DNA from 2 places in the Streptomyces sp. NPDC012508 genome. Region 1 is predicted to be linked to the other one. Evidence: predicted binding sites of a transcription regulator. Region 1 holds the regulator's gene; the other holds the start of a gene.
The links. Region 1 encodes HrcA, which represses chaperone genes, less so after heat shock. Its sites were predicted from a motif close to TTNGCACTCNGNNNNNCNGAGTGCNAA; they were not measured.
Positions count from the first base shown of each region.

Region 2: the regulator HrcA is predicted to act here: its motif matches at 4,520-4,546, upstream of groL (chaperonin GroEL).

Region 1 is NZ_JBIBEO010000005.1:505,987-513,678, reverse strand. Features, by position in the region: gene ACFY8U_RS19765 (16S rRNA (uracil(1498)-N(3))-methyltransferase) at 1-281, opposite strand, end outside; gene ACFY8U_RS19760 (nitronate monooxygenase) at 278-1,354, opposite strand; gene dnaJ (molecular chaperone DnaJ) at 1,429-2,568, opposite strand; gene hrcA (heat-inducible transcriptional repressor HrcA) at 2,569-3,588, opposite strand; gene ACFY8U_RS19745 (MBL fold metallo-hydrolase) at 3,741-4,463, shown strand; gene ACFY8U_RS19740 (DUF3097 domain-containing protein) at 4,474-5,274, shown strand; gene hemW (radical SAM family heme chaperone HemW) at 5,526-6,758, opposite strand; gene ACFY8U_RS19730 (AMP-dependent synthetase/ligase) at 6,840-7,692, opposite strand, start outside.
Region 2 is NZ_JBIBEO010000012.1:89,620-97,311, reverse strand. Features, by position in the region: gene ACFY8U_RS34240 (hypothetical protein) at 1-778, opposite strand, end outside; gene ACFY8U_RS34235 (glucosyl-3-phosphoglycerate synthase) at 835-1,776, opposite strand; SAM riboswitch class I at 1,910-2,063, shown strand; gene thrC (threonine synthase) at 2,081-3,373, shown strand; gene ACFY8U_RS34225 (MoaD/ThiS family protein) at 3,492-3,770, shown strand; gene ACFY8U_RS34220 (cold-shock protein) at 4,184-4,387, shown strand; gene groL (chaperonin GroEL) at 4,711-6,339, shown strand; gene ACFY8U_RS34210 (SRPBCC family protein) at 6,489-6,956, shown strand; gene ACFY8U_RS34205 (GNAT family N-acetyltransferase) at 6,953-7,492, shown strand; gene ACFY8U_RS34200 (AraC family transcriptional regulator) at 7,541-7,692, opposite strand, start outside.

The sequences.
Region 1 (7,692 bases):
GCCAACTCGCCCCGGTCGCCCTTCGGCAGAGCCTGGACGACGGTGATACGGGGAGCGGGCTCGGGATCCTCGTACGCTCCCGAGACCTGGACCGTCAGCTGGTCCTTGCCCTCGGCGGTGAGCACGACGCAGTCGGCCCAGGCGCCCCGCCCGTCCGTGAGGACGAGCTCCTCTCCCTCGCGCATCCGCTTCACGGAGACGGCGTGGCGGCCCTCGGGACCGTCGAGGAGGAAGGTGCCGGGGCCGGGGACGGCCTCGACGACGAAGACGGGTGCGGTCATGAGGCGCTCCTGTGGGCCTGCGCGGTGAGTGCGGTGTCGAGTTCGGCGGCCAGCACCTCGACCAGCTGGCCGGCCGGGAGATCGCGGGCCAGCCGGTGTCCCTGGCCGGCCCACAGGGCCATGCCCTGCGCGTCGCCCGCGGTGGCGGCGGCTTTGCGGAGGGGCGCGGTGAGGTGGTGGATCTCGGGGTAGGCGGCGGGGGCATACGGCCCGTGCTCGCGCATGAAGCGGTTGACGAGCCCGCGCGCCGGGCGGCCGGAGAAGGCCCGGGTGAGCTCGGTGCGGACGAAGAGGGGGTTGGTCAGGGCCTGCTTGTGCAGCGTGTGCGCGCCCGACTCGGGGCACACGAGGAACGCGGTGCCGAGCTGGGCGGCGTCGGCCCCCGCGGCGAGGACCGCGGCGATCTGCGCCCCGCGCATGATCCCGCCGGCCGCGACGATCGGCAGCCGCACGGCCTCCCGGACCTGGGTGATGAGCGTGAGGAGTCCGGTCCCTGCGAGCGCGGCGTCCGGGTCGTCGCGGTGCGTGCCCTGGTGTCCGCCGGCCTCCACGCCCTGCACGCAGACCGCGTCGGCGCCGGCCCGCTGGGCGGCCTGGGCCTCGTCGGGCGAGGTGACGGTGACGATCGTGTACGTACCGGCGCGGGCGAAGGCGTGGAACGTGTCCCGGTCGGGGCAGCCGAAGGTGAACGAGACGACGGGGACCGGGTCTTCGAGCAGGATCGCGAGCTTGGCGTCGTAGGCGTCGTCGCGCCCGTTGTCGGGGTCGCCGAGGGACGTCTCGTACCAGGTGGCCTCGCCGGCGAGCTGGTGCCGGTACACCTCGACGGCCGCGGGGTCGCCCGGCTGCCCGCCGGGCGGCATGAAGAGGTTGACGCCGAAGGGCTGCCCGGTCAGCCCGCGCACCTGCTTGATCTCCTGGTACAGCCCGCCGGCGGTCTTGTACCCCCCGGCGAGGAACCCGAGCCCGCCGGCCTCGCACACGGCCCCTACGAGCTCCGGGCAGGACGCTCCACCCGCCATGGGGGCCTGCACGATCGGGTATCGGGAGAGATCGTTCAGCGCGGTGGACATGCAGGCATCGTGTCATACGGAAGGGCGGCATCCGCCCTGCGGATACCGCCCTTCCAGGCACGACACGACCGGTCCTACCGGCCGTTGAACGCGTCCTTCAACCGCGAGAACAGCCCCTGCTGCCCCGGCTGGAACTGACCTGTCGGCCGCTCCTCGCCGCGCAGCTTCGCCAGTTCGCGCAGCAGCCGCTCCTGCTCGGCGTCGAGCTTCGACGGCGTCGTCACCTCGACGTGCACGATCAGGTCGCCACGGCCGCCACCGCGCAGGTGCGTGATGCCGCGCCCGTGCAGCGGGATCGACTGGCCGGACTGGGTGCCCGGGCGGATGTCGACCTCCTCCACCCCGTCGAGCGTCTGCAACGGCACCTTCGTGCCGAGGGCACCCGCCGTCATCGGGATGGTGACCGTGCAGTGCAGGTCGTCGCCCCGCCGCTGGAAGGTCTCGTGCGGGACCTCGTGGATCTCGACGTACAGGTCGCCGGCGGGGCCGCCGCCGGGGCCGACCTCGCCTTCGCCCGCGAGCTGGATGCGTGTGCCGTTGTCGACACCGGCCGGGATCTTCACGGTGAGCGTGCGCCGCGAGCGGACCCGTCCGTCGCCCGCGCACTCGGGGCACGGGGTCGGGACGACGGTGCCGAAGCCCTGGCACTGGGGGCAGGGGCGCGAGGTCATGACCTGGCCCAGGAAGGACCGCGTGACCTGCGAGACCTCACCGCGGCCGCGGCACATGTCACAGGTCTGGGCGGACGTGCCGGGCGCGGCGCCCTCGCCCGAACAGGTCGTACAGACGACGGCCGTGTCGACCTGGATGTCCTTGGTCGTGCCGAAGGCGGCCTCGTTGAGGTCGATCTCCAGCCGGATCATGGCGTCCTGGCCGCGGCGCGTGCGCGAGCGCGGCCCGCGCTGCGACGCCGTACCGAAGAACGCGTCCATGATGTCCGAGAAGTTCCCGAAGCCGCCCTGGCCGAAGCCACCGGCTCCACCGCCGCCGCCGGACGCGGACAGCGGGTCGCCGCCGAGGTCGTAGACCTGCTTCTTCTGCGGGTCCGACAGCACCTCGTAGGCGGCGTTGATCTCCTTGAACCGCTCCTGCGTCTTCGGATCGGGATTGACATCCGGGTGCAGCTCGCGGGCGAGCCGCCGGAATGCCTTCTTGATCTCGTCCTGGGACGCGTCGCGGCGTACGCCGAGTACGGCGTAGTAGTCCGTGGCCACTTACGACTCCGCCAGGATCTGTCCGACGTAACGTGCCACTGCGCGTACCGCTCCCATCGTTCCGGGGTAGTCCATGCGGGTCGGTCCGACCACGCCGAGTTTGGCGACTGCCTCGTCGCCCGAACCGTAGCCGACCGCGACGACGGACGTGGAGGTGAGGCCCTCATGGGCGTTCTCGTGCCCGATCCGTACGGTCATGCCCGAGTCCTTGGCCTCGCCCAGCAGCTTGAGGAGCACGACCTGCTCCTCAAGGGCTTCGAGGACGGGCCTGATCGTGAGGGGGAAGTCATGGCCGAAGCGGGTGAGATTGGCGGTGCCGCCGATCATCAGCCGCTCCTCATGCTCCTCCACCAGGGTTTCGAGCAGGGTCGCGAGCACGGTCGAGACCGTGCCGCGGTCCTCCGTCTCCTCGAAGGACTCCGGAAGATCCTGCACCAATTGCGGCACGTCCGCGAAACGGCGGCCGACGACCCGGCTGTTGAGCCGGGCGCGCAGGTCCGCGAGTGAGGTCTCGCCGAACGGTGCCGGGCAGTCGATGACGCGCTGCTCGACCCGGCCGGTGTCCGTGATCAGCACGAGCATCAGCCGGGCGGGGGCCAGCGAGAGCAGCTCCACGTGCCGGACCGTCGAGCGCGTCAGCGACGGGTACTGCACGACGGCGACCTGGCGGGTCAGCTGCGCGAGCAGCCGGACCGTACGCCCGACGACGTCGTCGAGGTCGACGGCTCCGTCGAGGAAGTTGTGGATCGCACGCCGCTCGGGCGTCGACAGAGGCTTGACGCCGGCGAGCCGGTCGACGAAGAGCCGGTAGCCCTTGTCGGTCGGGATACGTCCGGCGCTGGTGTGAGGCTGGGCGATATAGCCCTCGTCCTCCAGGACGGCCATGTCGTTGCGCACGGTGGCGGGCGAGACGCCGAGCTTGTGGCGCTCCGTGAGCGCCTTGGAGCCGACCGGCTCCTCCGTCCCGACATAGTCCTGGACGATGGCGCGCAGCACCTCGAGTCTGCGTTCGCTGAGCATCGCGCACACCTCCAGCTGTCGTATCGGTTGCTCCGCATTTGGCACTCGCCCTGTTCGAGTGCCAGGAATCCCCCGGCCAGTGTACGGCGGCGGGCATCGCTCCTGGCAAGGAGGCCGCTCGGAGGTCGCGTCGTTGCGGATAGCGTCGCGGTATGGATGCCGATTGGGAAGAGTACGGCTGGGAGCGGCTCGGTAACGGGGTGGGGAGGCGGCGGCTGCCCGGCTGGGACGCCACGGTGGGCCTGGTCATCGGCGAGGAGGCCGTCCTCCTGTACGACACGGGCTCGACGCTCGCCGAGGGCGCGGAGCTGCGGGCTCAGGCGGAGGCGCTCACGGGCGGCCGGAGAGTGACGCACATCGCACTGAGCCACCCCCATTTCGATCATGTGCTGGGCACGGCGGTGTTCGCGGGGGCGGAGGTGTTCGGCGCGGTGGGCGTGGACGAGCTGCTGCGACGGGAGCGGGACGCGCTGCGGGAGGACGCGGTACGGCAAGGGGTGGAGGAGTGGGCAGCCGCGGAGGCGGCCGACATGCTCGTGGCGCCGCACCACTCGGTCTCCGGGGAGTGGACGCTCGACCTGGGGGGCCGCCAGGTGCTGCTGGCGAACATCGGCCCGGGCCACACGGCGCACGATCTGGCGCTCTTCGTGCCCGGCGTGCCGGAGGTCGTCTTCTGCGGCGATCTGGTGGAGGAGTCGGGAGAGCCCCAGGCGGGCCCGGACGCGCTGCCGTCACGCTGGCCGGCGGCCCTGGACCGGCTGCTGGCGCTGGGCGGGGAGGGCGCGGTGTACGTGCCGGGGCACGGGGCGGTGGTGGACGCGGCCTTCGTACGGCGCCAGCGCGATGAGCTGGCACGGCGCTTCTCCGTCGCATAACGTCGCCCGAATGCGCAGCTACAACCCGGACCTGACGCCCCCTTGGAAGCGATCCGCCCCGGTGCCGGAGGTACCGGCGGAGGTGGACCTCGTGGTGGAGGAGGTCTCCACGGGCTTCTGCGGGGCGGTGATCCGCTGCGAGGCGGGCACGGTGACCCTGGAGGACCGCTTCGGCAAGCACCGCGTGTTCCCGATGGAACCGCGGGGCTTCCTGCTGGAGGGCAAGGTGGTCACGCTGACCCGCCCTTCGGCCACCCCGACGCGCCCCACTCGTACGGCCTCGGGCTCGGTCGCCGTCCCGGGCGCGCGGGCCCGGGTGGCGCGGGCCGGCCGGATCTACGTGGAGGGCCGGCACGACGCGGAGCTGGTGGAGCGGGTCTGGGGCGACGACCTGCGGATCGAGGGCGTGGTGGTGGAGTACCTGGAGGGCATCGACGACCTCCCGGCGATCGTCGCGGACTTCGCCCCGGCGGCGGACGCACGGCTGGGCATCCTGGTCGACCACCTGGTGCCGGGCTCGAAGGAGTCCCGCATCGCGGCACAGGTCTCGTCCCCGGACGTCCTGATCGTGGGCCACCCGTACATCGACGTCTGGGAGGCGGTGAAACCGTCGTCGGTGGGCATCGCGGCATGGCCGGTGATCCCCCGGGGCCAGGACTGGAAGACGGGCGTCTGCCAGGCGCTGGGCTGGCCGCAGAACACGGGAGCGGCCTGGCAGCACATCCTGTCCAAGGTCCACACCTACAAGGACCTGGAGCCGTCGCTCCTGGGCCGAGTGGAAGAACTGATCGACTTCGTCACAGCCCCCTGACCCCACCCGCCACCCGTTGTGGGCGCCGTTCAGCGGCCGGCGCCCCCACACGGTTGTGGGCGCCGTTCAGCCCCACCCGTTGTGGGCAATCGTTCCGCAGGGCGGAACGGGTGGGCACAACCCCACAGGGCCGGCGCCTTCCTCGGGCCCCGGCACAGGGGCGGCGCCGACTCGGGCCCCCGGAACAGGGGCGGCGCTCCTCGAACCCGCACAGGGGCACCTGCACAGGGGCACCGCCCCACCCGGGCGCCCTAGTCCACCAGGTCCCGAACCACCGCGTCCGCCAGCAACCGCCCCCGCAGCGTCAGCACCGCCCGCCCCGCCGCGTACGGCTCCGCCGCGAGGAGCCCGCCCGCGAGCGCCTTCTCCGCGGCCGCGAGGCCCACGGGCCGCAGGAGCTCCAGCTCCACGCCCTCCCGGAGCCGCAGCTCCAGGAGCACCCGCTCCACGCGCCGGTCCTCCGCCGAGAGGACCTCGCGCCCCGCCCCCGGCGACCTCCCGGAGGAGAGCGCCGCCGCGTACGCCCCCGGATGCTTCACGTTCCACCACCGCACACCGCCCACGTGCGAGTGCGCCCCCGGCCCCGCGCCCCACCAGTCGGCGCCGCGCCAGTACAGCTCGTTGTGCAGGCACCGCCCGGCCTCCGACGTGGCCCAGTTCGAGACCTCGTACCACTCGAAGCCGGCCTCCGCGAAGACGGAGTCGGCGATCAGATACCGGTCCGCGTGCACGTCGTCGTCCGTCATCGGCACCTCGCCGCGGCGGATCCGCCGCGCCAGCTGCGTTCCCTCCTCGACGATCAGCGCGTACGCGCTGACATGGTCGGGACCCGCCCCGATCGCCGCCTCGAGCGACGCACGCCAGTCGTCGTCGGACTCCCCCGGCGTCCCGTAGATCAGGTCCAGGTTGACGTGCTCGAAGCCCGCCGCCCGCGCCTCCGCGACGCACGCCTCGGGCCGCCCCGGGGTGTGTGTCCGGTCGAGGACCTTCAGGACGTGCTGCCGGGCGCTCTGCATGCCGAAGGAGATCCGGTTGAAGCCTCCGGCCCTCAGCTCCGCCAGGTACGCCGGATCCACCGACTCCGGATTCGCCTCCGTGGTCACCTCGGCGTCGTCCGCGAGCCCGAACTCGTCCCGGATCGCTCCCAGCATCCGTACGAGATCACCGGCCGCGAGCAGCGTCGGCGTGCCGCCGCCGACGAAGACGGTCCGCACCGGCCGCGGGTCGTCGCCCAGCACCTTCCGGGCGAGGCGTATCTCCTCGACGACCTGCCCCGCGTAGTTGTCCCGGGAGGCGAGCACGCCTCCGGCACCGCGCAGCTCGCTCGCGGTGTACGTGTTGAAGTCGCAGTAGCCGCAGCGGGTCGCGCAGTACGGCACATGCAGATAGAACCCGAGCGGCCGCTCCCCGGCCCCTTCCAGGGCGTGCGCGGGCAGCACCCCGTCCTCGGGCATGGGCTCACCATCGGGCAGTACGGAAGGCATGAGCCCATTGTCCCGTACTGCCCGAGGTAAGCCGCCGGCCTGTGGACAACCGGCCGGCCACGGCCGGCTGCCCCGCGGCGGTTACGCCTCCCGCGCCCCCGCGTACATCTCCTCGATCAGGTCCTTGTACGTCCGCTCGACCACCGGTCGCTTCATCTTCAGCGACGGGGTCAGCTCACCGTGCTCGACGTCCAGGTCCCGCGGCAGCAGCCGGAACTTCTTGATCGTCTGCCAGCGCTGCAGGCCCTCGTTGAGCCGGTCCACGTACCCCTGGACCATCGCCTGCGTCTGCGGCGCCGCCATGACCTCCGCGTACGCCTTGCCGCCGAGGCCGTTCTCGGCGGCCCAGCCGAGGATGGCGGGCTCGTCGAGCGCGATGAGCGCGGAGCAGTAGTTCCGGTCGGCGCCAAGGACGACGATGTTGGAGACGAACGGGCAGACGGCCTTGAACTGGCCCTCGATCTCGGTCGGCGCGATGTACTTGCCGCCCGAGGTCTTGAACAGGTCCTTCTTGCGGTCCGTGATCCGCAGGTAGCCGTCGGCGGACAGCTCGCCGATGTCCCCGGTGTGGAACCAGCCGTCCGCCTCCAGGACCTCGGCCGTCTTCTCGGGCAGGCCGTGGTAGCCCTCCATGATGCCCGGGCCGCGCAGCAGGATCTCGCCGTCGTCGGCGATCCGGACCTCGCAGCCGGGCAGCGGCTTGCCGACCGTGCCGGTGCGGTAGGCCTCGCCCGGGTTGACGAAGGAGGCGGCGCTGGACTCCGTCAGGCCGTAGCCCTCCAGGATGTGGATGCCCGCGCCGGAGAAGAAGAAGCCGATCTCGGGCGCCAGCGCGACGGAGCCGGAGACGGCGGCGCGCAGCCGGCCGCCGAAGGCCTCGCGGAGCTTCTTGTAGACGAGCGCGTCGGCGACCTTGTGCTTCGCGGTGAGAGCG
Region 2 (7,692 bases), on a different contig from region 1:
TGGACCGCTGGAGGACGTGTCCACCGTAGATGTGGACGGCGCGCCGGTCCGGAGCGAAGGCAGGCTCGGGGCCGGGGAACTCGTGGACCACCGTCAGGGACCAGCCCGCCACACAGCCCTGGCCGTCGGCCGCCCAGATGTCGCCGACCGCGACCCGGATGTCGGTGCCGGTCACGCCCGCGAACGCGGCCGTGACGTCCGACTCGCCCGTGTAGTAGTGCGCCCCGCCGGTGTCGGCCGGGTCGGTCACCATGCTGTCGATCGAGACCGTCGTTTCGGGCCCCGCCCCGACCCTGATGCGCGGCTCGGTCGTGGCGTGGTCGCCGGGCGAGGTCACCACGTCGCGGCTGCCGGAGCTGTCGCACCGCTTCGTCTGCGCCCCGCTCGGCGCCCGGTACGTACCGTCGTTGCCGCCCCAGAAGAGCCGGGCGTACGCGACCCGGGCGCCGACCGGGATCACGACGTGGCCGATGCTGGAGCCGTAACCGGCGGTCATGGCCGCGGTGTCGATCCGCTCCATGGCGAACGTGTCGTTGTCCTCGCGGCCCTGCCCCGCGGCCGCGATGGCGCAGCGTGCGGCCAGGTCGGCGGGGGCGGTGGGGCAGCCCATGACCGTGTTGCCGATGGTCGTGAAGTCGCCGTAGAGCGACGCTTCGTAGCGCTTGCCGAAGGGCTCCACCACATCCGCCGCGGCCGGGCCGGCCGCGGCGAGGGTGAGCGAGCCGAGCGAACCGAGTGAGCCGGCGGCGAGGCCGAGCGCCGCCAGCAGCGTGGTCATTCGATGGGTGAACGGCATAAAACCGAAATGTATGCAAAAAGCATCATCATTCGGCGTTACGCCACGCGGCGGTGCGTGTACTCCGTGATGTCGATCATGGGTGGCCGTTCCTCGGTGTCCACGGCGTACGTCCGCGGGGTGAAACCGGTGTCGTCCCGCTCGAACTGGGTGAGCCGGGGCCGCACGAGATGCCCGCGGGAGAGGCGCAGCTGCGCCGTCCGGTAGATCGCCGCCGCCATCCGTCCGAGTGCCCTGCCGTCCTGGTGCCGGTGCTTGCGCACCCCGACGTCGACCTGGGCCAGGGCGTCCAGACCGACCGTGTGGAGCGCGTCCACGAGCAGGCCCAGCTCCACTCCGTAACCGACGGGGAACGGCAGCCGTTCGAGCAGCGAGCGGCGCGCCGCGTACTCGCCGCCGAGCGGCTGCACGAAGCCGGCCAGCTGCGGCCAGTGCAGATTGAGCAGCGGCCGTGCCACCAGCTCGGTCACCCGACCGCCCTGACCTGGGGCGTCGCCCAGCGGACGGTCGTACATCGCCTTCACGAAGTCGACGTCCGGGTCGGTCAGCAGCGGGCCGACGATCCCGGTGACGAAGTCCGCGGAGAAGTCCCGCAGGTCCGCGTCGACGAAGCAGACGATGTCACCGCGCGTCACCATCAGTGACCGCCACAGCACCTCGCCCTTGCCGGGCACGGCCGGTATCCGGGGAAGGATCGCGTCGCGTGCCACGACACGCGCCCCGGCCGCCGCCGCGACCTCCGCCGTACGGTCGGTGGAGCCGGAGTCGATCACCACCAGCTCGTCCACGAGCGGGACGGCCTCGGTCATGAGCTCCCGGCGGATCACGGAGACGATGTCGCCGACCGTCGCCTCCTCGTCGAGCGCGGGCAGGACGACGCTGACCGTCGTCCCGTGCTTCGCCGCCAGGACGCGGTCGAGCGAACGGTCCGCCACGGACCAGGACCGCCGGCCCAGCCAGCGCTCCACTTCCTCCAGCACGTGATCTCCATCTCGCGGTTCGGACGGCAGGTTCAACCCTCCGGGCCTTCGGTTACAGTCTTGAACAACGCGGATGCCCGATGCATGTCGGGGTCCCGCCCGCGTCCCACAACCGCTTCACACAATCGAATACCGCTCATCCAGAGGGGCAGAGGGAAACGGCCCGTTGAAGCCCCGGCAACCCTCCAGTCGGTCTCGTCCGCGTAGACAACGCGCCAGCGAGGCTCCCGGCTAGGGAAGGTGCCAAATCCGTCTCATGACGACATTCGTCATGGGAAAGATGAGGAGAAAGGGCCTCGCCTCCATGGCTGTACAGACTGTTTCCACCGAAACCTCCCGGACCGTCGATCTCGGTCCCGCTTCCGGCCTTTCCTGCCGGGAATGCGGTGAAGTCTTCCCGCTCGGCCCGATCTTCGCCTGCGAGCTCTGTTTCGGCCCGCTCGAAGTCGCGTACGACCTCCCCACCGGTGACCCCGAGGCGCTGCGCAAGCAGATCGAGGCCGGCCCCGCCAACATCTGGCGCTACGCCCCGCTGCTGCCCGTCCCGGCCGACGTCGCCGAGAAGCCGAACCTGAACCCCGGCTGGACCAAGCTCGTCCAGGCCGACAACCTCGCCCGCGAGCTCGGTGTCGAGCCCGGCAAGCTCTTCGTCAAGGACGACTCCGGCAACCCGACGCACTCCTTCAAGGACCGCGTCGTCGCCCAGGCCCTCGAGGCCGCCCGCGCCTTCGGCTTCACCACCCTGTCCTGCTCCTCCACCGGCAACCTGGCCGGCGCCGTCGGCGCCGCCGCCGCCCGCGCCGGCTTCCGCTCCTGCGTGTTCATCCCGCACGACCTGGAGCAGGGCAAGGTCGTCATGGCCGCCGTCTACGGCGGCGAGCTCGTCGGCATCGAGGGCAACTACGACGACGTCAACCGCTTCTGCTCGGAGCTCATCGGCGACCCGCTGGGCGAGGGCTGGGGCTTCGTCAACGTCAACCTGCGGCCGTACTACGGCGAGGGCTCCAAGACGCTTGCGTACGAGATCTGTGAGCAGCTCGGCTGGGTGATCCCGGATCAGCTGGTGATCCCGATCGCCTCCGGCTCGCAGCTCACCAAGATCGACAAGGGTCTGCAGGAGCTCATCAAGCTGGGCCTGGTCGAGGACAAGCCGTACAAGATCTTCGGCGCGCAGGCCGAGGGCTGCTCGCCGGTGTCGGCGGCCTTCAAGGCCGGTCACGACGTCGTACGGCCCCAGAAGCCGAACACCATCGCCAAGTCGCTCGCCATCGGCAACCCGGCCGACGGCCCGTACGTCCTCGACATCGCGCGCCGCACGGGTGGCGCGGTGGAGGACGTCGACGACGAGCAGGTCGTCGAGGCGATCAAGATCCTGGCCCGTACGGAGGGCATCTTCGCCGAGACGGCGGGCGGTGTGACGGTCGGCGTGACGAAGAAGCTGGTCGAGGCCGGCCTCATCGACCCGGCCCTCACCACGGTCGTGCTCAACACGGGTGACGGCCTCAAGACGCTGGACGCGGTGGCCGATACCTCGCAGGCGACCGCGACGATCCGCCCGAGCCTGGACGCGTTCCGCGAAGCCGGCCTGGCGGGCTGACGCCCGCGACCGCCGTGGTGCGGGGGCGGCCGGTGCTCCGGCCGCTCCGGCCGCCGCCCCGCTCCTCCGTCCCCGCCCGCCCCGCACCCGCCCCGTAGCCACCGAAGGTGATCAACCCATGAGCGTGAAGGTCCGCATCCCCACCATCCTCCGCACGTACACCGGCGGCCAGGCCGAGGTCGCCGCCGAGGGCGCGACCCTGTCCGAGGTCATCGCCGACCTGGAGAAGAACCACGCGGGCATCGCGGCCCGCGTCCTGGACGACCAGGGCAAGCTGCGCCGCTTCGTGAACGTGTACGTCAACGACGACGACGTCCGGTTCGAGCAGGGCCTGGAGACGGCGACGCCGGACGGCGCGGGCGTCTCGATCATCCCCGCGGTGGCCGGCGGTTGCTGAGCCTTCCGGCCCCCTGTTACCCGGCGTAACCGAGTTGCCCCCTCCGCGAGAGAAGCGGAGGGGGCAATTCTGCATGGTTGAGCGCGGTAGAGTTGGGGAAGTCCCCCCGGCCTTCCCTCGCTGCTTGTGCCAGACGCATATGAGAATGCGTCCGCGCCCGACAAGAAGCAGCCAAAGTGTTCGAGTGTTGTGTACCTTCTGCGCACTTTGCCGGGCCCGACTTGCCCCGGAATTCAGTGAATTCTCCGCAATTCTCCTTTACGCCATGCCCAGAATTCTCGCCCGATTGACCTGTTGCAGAGGGCAGTTGGGCAGATACATTCAGCCGCGGTCGACGCGTTCCGGCGCAGGGTCTGACCCGGGTCCCGCGAAGTGCGGGTCCCGCGCAAGGGCCAGTAATAGGGGAGTTAGGCATGGCTCAGGGCACCGTCAAGTGGTTCAACGCGGAGAAGGGCTACGGCTTCATCGCGGTCGACGGTGGTGCGGATGTATTCGTCCACTACAGCGCGATCCAGATGGACGGCTACCGCACCCTTGAAGAGGGTCAGCGGGTCGAGTTCGAGATCTCGCAGGGCCAGAAGGGTCCGCAGGCGGACATGGTCAAGCTCGCCGTCTGAGCACGGCGCGATCGGCCACCACGTACGCACTCACGCGTTCTCACGCCGAGGGGTCCGCATCCTGACCAGGATGCGGACCCCTCGTGCGTGCGCGGGAGGTGGCGCGGGTCGTCTCTCGATCTGCGGGAGTCGCTTGCACTCGCATGGGCCGAGTGCTAATCATTGGCGTTAGCACTCTGAAGGTGAGAGTGCTTACGAGGATCGGGCAGACGAGGTCCGCGGCCAGGTGGGGCAAGGAACCACAGGGCACGCAGGCCGTCCGTCGCGGGCGTCGGCGCGGTCCTGGAGCGTTATCCACCCCATGTCCGGGAGGACCACTTCACATGGCCAAGATCATCGCGTTCGACGAGGAGGCACGGCGCGGTCTCGAGCGCGGGATGAACCAGCTCGCCGACGCCGTCAAGGTCACCCTTGGCCCCAAGGGCCGGAACGTCGTCCTCGAGAAGAAGTGGGGCGCCCCCACGATCACCAACGATGGTGTGTCCATCGCCAAGGAGATCGAGCTCGAGGACCCGTACGAGAAGATCGGCGCCGAGCTGGTCAAGGAAGTCGCCAAGAAGACGGACGACGTCGCCGGTGACGGTACGACCACCGCGACCGTCCTCGCCCAGGCGCTCGTCCGCGAGGGCCTGCGCAACGTGGCGGCCGGCGCCAACCCGATGGCCCTCAAGCGCGGCATCGAGAAGGCCGTCGAGGCCGTCTCCGGCGCCCTGCTGGAGCAGGCGAAGGATGTCGAGACCAAGGAGCAGATCGCTTCCACGGCCTCCATCTCCGCCGCCGACACCCAGATCGGCGAGCTCATCGCCGAGGCGATGGACAAGGTCGGCAAGGAAGGCGTCATCACCGTCGAGGAGTCCCAGACCTTCGGTCTGGAGCTGGAGCTCACCGAGGGTATGCGCTTCGACAAGGGCTACATCTCGGCGTACTTCGCCACCGACATGGAGCGTATGGAGGCGTCCCTGGACGACCCGTACATCCTGATCGTCAACTCCAAGATCTCCTCCGTGAAGGACCTGCTCCCGCTCCTGGAGAAGGTCATGCAGTCGGGCAAGCCGCTGCTGATCATCGCCGAGGACGTCGAGGGCGAGGCCCTGTCGACCCTGGTCGTCAACAAGATCCGCGGCACCTTCAAGTCCGTCGCGGTCAAGGCTCCGGGCTTCGGCGACCGCCGCAAGGCCATGCTGAACGACATCGCCATCCTCACGGGCGGCACGGTCATCTCCGAGGAGGTCGGTCTCAAGCTCGAGAACGCCGGCCTGGACCTGCTGGGCCGCGCCCGCAAGGTCGTCATCACCAAGGACGAGACCACGATCGTCGACGGTGCCGGTGACAGCGAGCAGGTCGCCGGTCGCGTCAACCAGATCCGCGCCGAGATCGAGAACTCGGACAGCGACTACGACCGCGAGAAGCTGCAGGAGCGCCTGGCGAAGCTCGCCGGCGGTGTTGCGGTCATCAAGGCCGGTGCCGCGACCGAGGTCGAGCTCAAGGAGCGCAAGCACCGCATCGAGGACGCCGTCCGCAACGCGAAGGCGGCCGTCGAGGAGGGCATCGTCGCCGGTGGTGGCGTGGCCCTGCTCCAGGCCTCCAACGTCTTCGAGAAGCTCGAGGCCGACCTCTCGGGCGACGAGGCCACCGGTGCCGCGATCGTGAAGCTGGCCCTGGAGGCCCCGCTGAAGCAGATCGCCGTCAACGCCGGCCTCGAGGGTGGCGTCGTGGCGGAGAAGGTCCGCAACCTGCCCGTCGGTCACGGCCTGAACGCCGCGACCAACGAGTACGTGGACCTCATCGCCGAGGGCATCATCGACCCGGCGAAGGTGACGCGTTCCGCCCTGCAGAACGCGGCCTCCATCGCCGCGCTGTTCCTGACCACCGAGGCCGTCATCGCCGACAAGCCCGAGAAGGCCGGCGCGGCCGCCCCGGGTGGCATGCCGGGCGGTGACATGGACTTCTGAGCCTCGGCTCGGTAGTTCCTCGCTGTACGCGACCGAGGGCGGCACTCCCTGCTGGGGGTGCCGCCCTCGGTCGTTCGGGGTGATGCTGGTGGGGTGGGGGCGGTCAGCCCCTCCCGGAAGCGGAGCCTCTCGGAAGGCGGGAGCGATCCATGATCACGCTGCTGACGACACCGACCGACCGCGAGCTGGTCATCACCCGGACCTTCGACGCCCCGCCCGCCCGTGTCTGGGAGGCGTGGACGAAACCCGAGCATGTACGGCAGTGGTACGGCGTGGCCGCCCTGCCGACCGTGATCTCCGACATCGACCTCCGGATCGGCGGCGCGTGGCGCTGGGGCCAGAAGGCCCCCGACGGACGGGAGATCGTCTTCTCCGGCACGTACGAGGAGATCGTCCCGAACGAGCGCCTCGTCTACACCGAGGTCTTCGAGCTCATGCCCGGCCCCCCGGTCCACGTCACCCTCACGTTCGACGACACGCCCGACGGCGGCACGGCGCTCACCAGCACCTCGATCTGGCCGTCGTCGGAGATCCGCGACCAGGCGCTGGCGACGGGGATGGAGGCGGGGGTCAAGGAGGAGTACGACCGCCTGGCGGCCTACCTGGGGACGATGTGAGCCTGGACGTGCCGCGGCTGTCGGCCGGGGCGTACGACCTGCGCTCGTGGGAACGCGCGGACCTGCCGCTCGTGGAGGAGGCCTCGACGGATCCGTACATCCCGCTGACCACCACGGTTCCTCCGGTGTACTCGGAGGCGGAGGGCGAGGGGTTCGTCCGCCGCCAGTGGCACCGCTCGGAGTCGGGCGCGGGGTACTCCTTCGTCATCGTCCGCCGCCGCGACGACCGCCCGGCGGGAATGATCGGCCTCTGGCTCCGCGACCTCCCCGAGGGCCGCGCCACGGTCGGCTACTGGGTGGCCCCCTCCTGCCGCGGTGAGGGAGCGGCGGGAGCGGCGCTCACGGCGCTGAGCGCGTGGGCGATGGACGAACTGGGCATCCCGCGCCTCCAGTTGCTCGTCGAACCGTGGAACGAGGCCTCGGCGAGGACGGCGGAGCGGGCCGGTTACGTACGGGAGGGGCTGCTGCGGTCCTGGCAGGAAGTGGGCGGGGAGCGGCGGGACATGGTGATGTACGGGCGGGTGCGGGTCGCGTAGGGGGCGGGGCCCGCGGCCGGGCGGCTGCGGTGGAGGTTTCCGATCCGCTCAGCGCCATGACCGGGCCGCCCCGGTGCGCATGGCCCCGGTGTAGCGGCCGGGCGTGGTGCCGACGTGGCGCCGGAAGTGCCGGGTGAGGTGGGACTGGTCGTAGAAGCCCGTCGTCGACGCCACCTCCGAGGGCGGACGGCCGGCCAGGA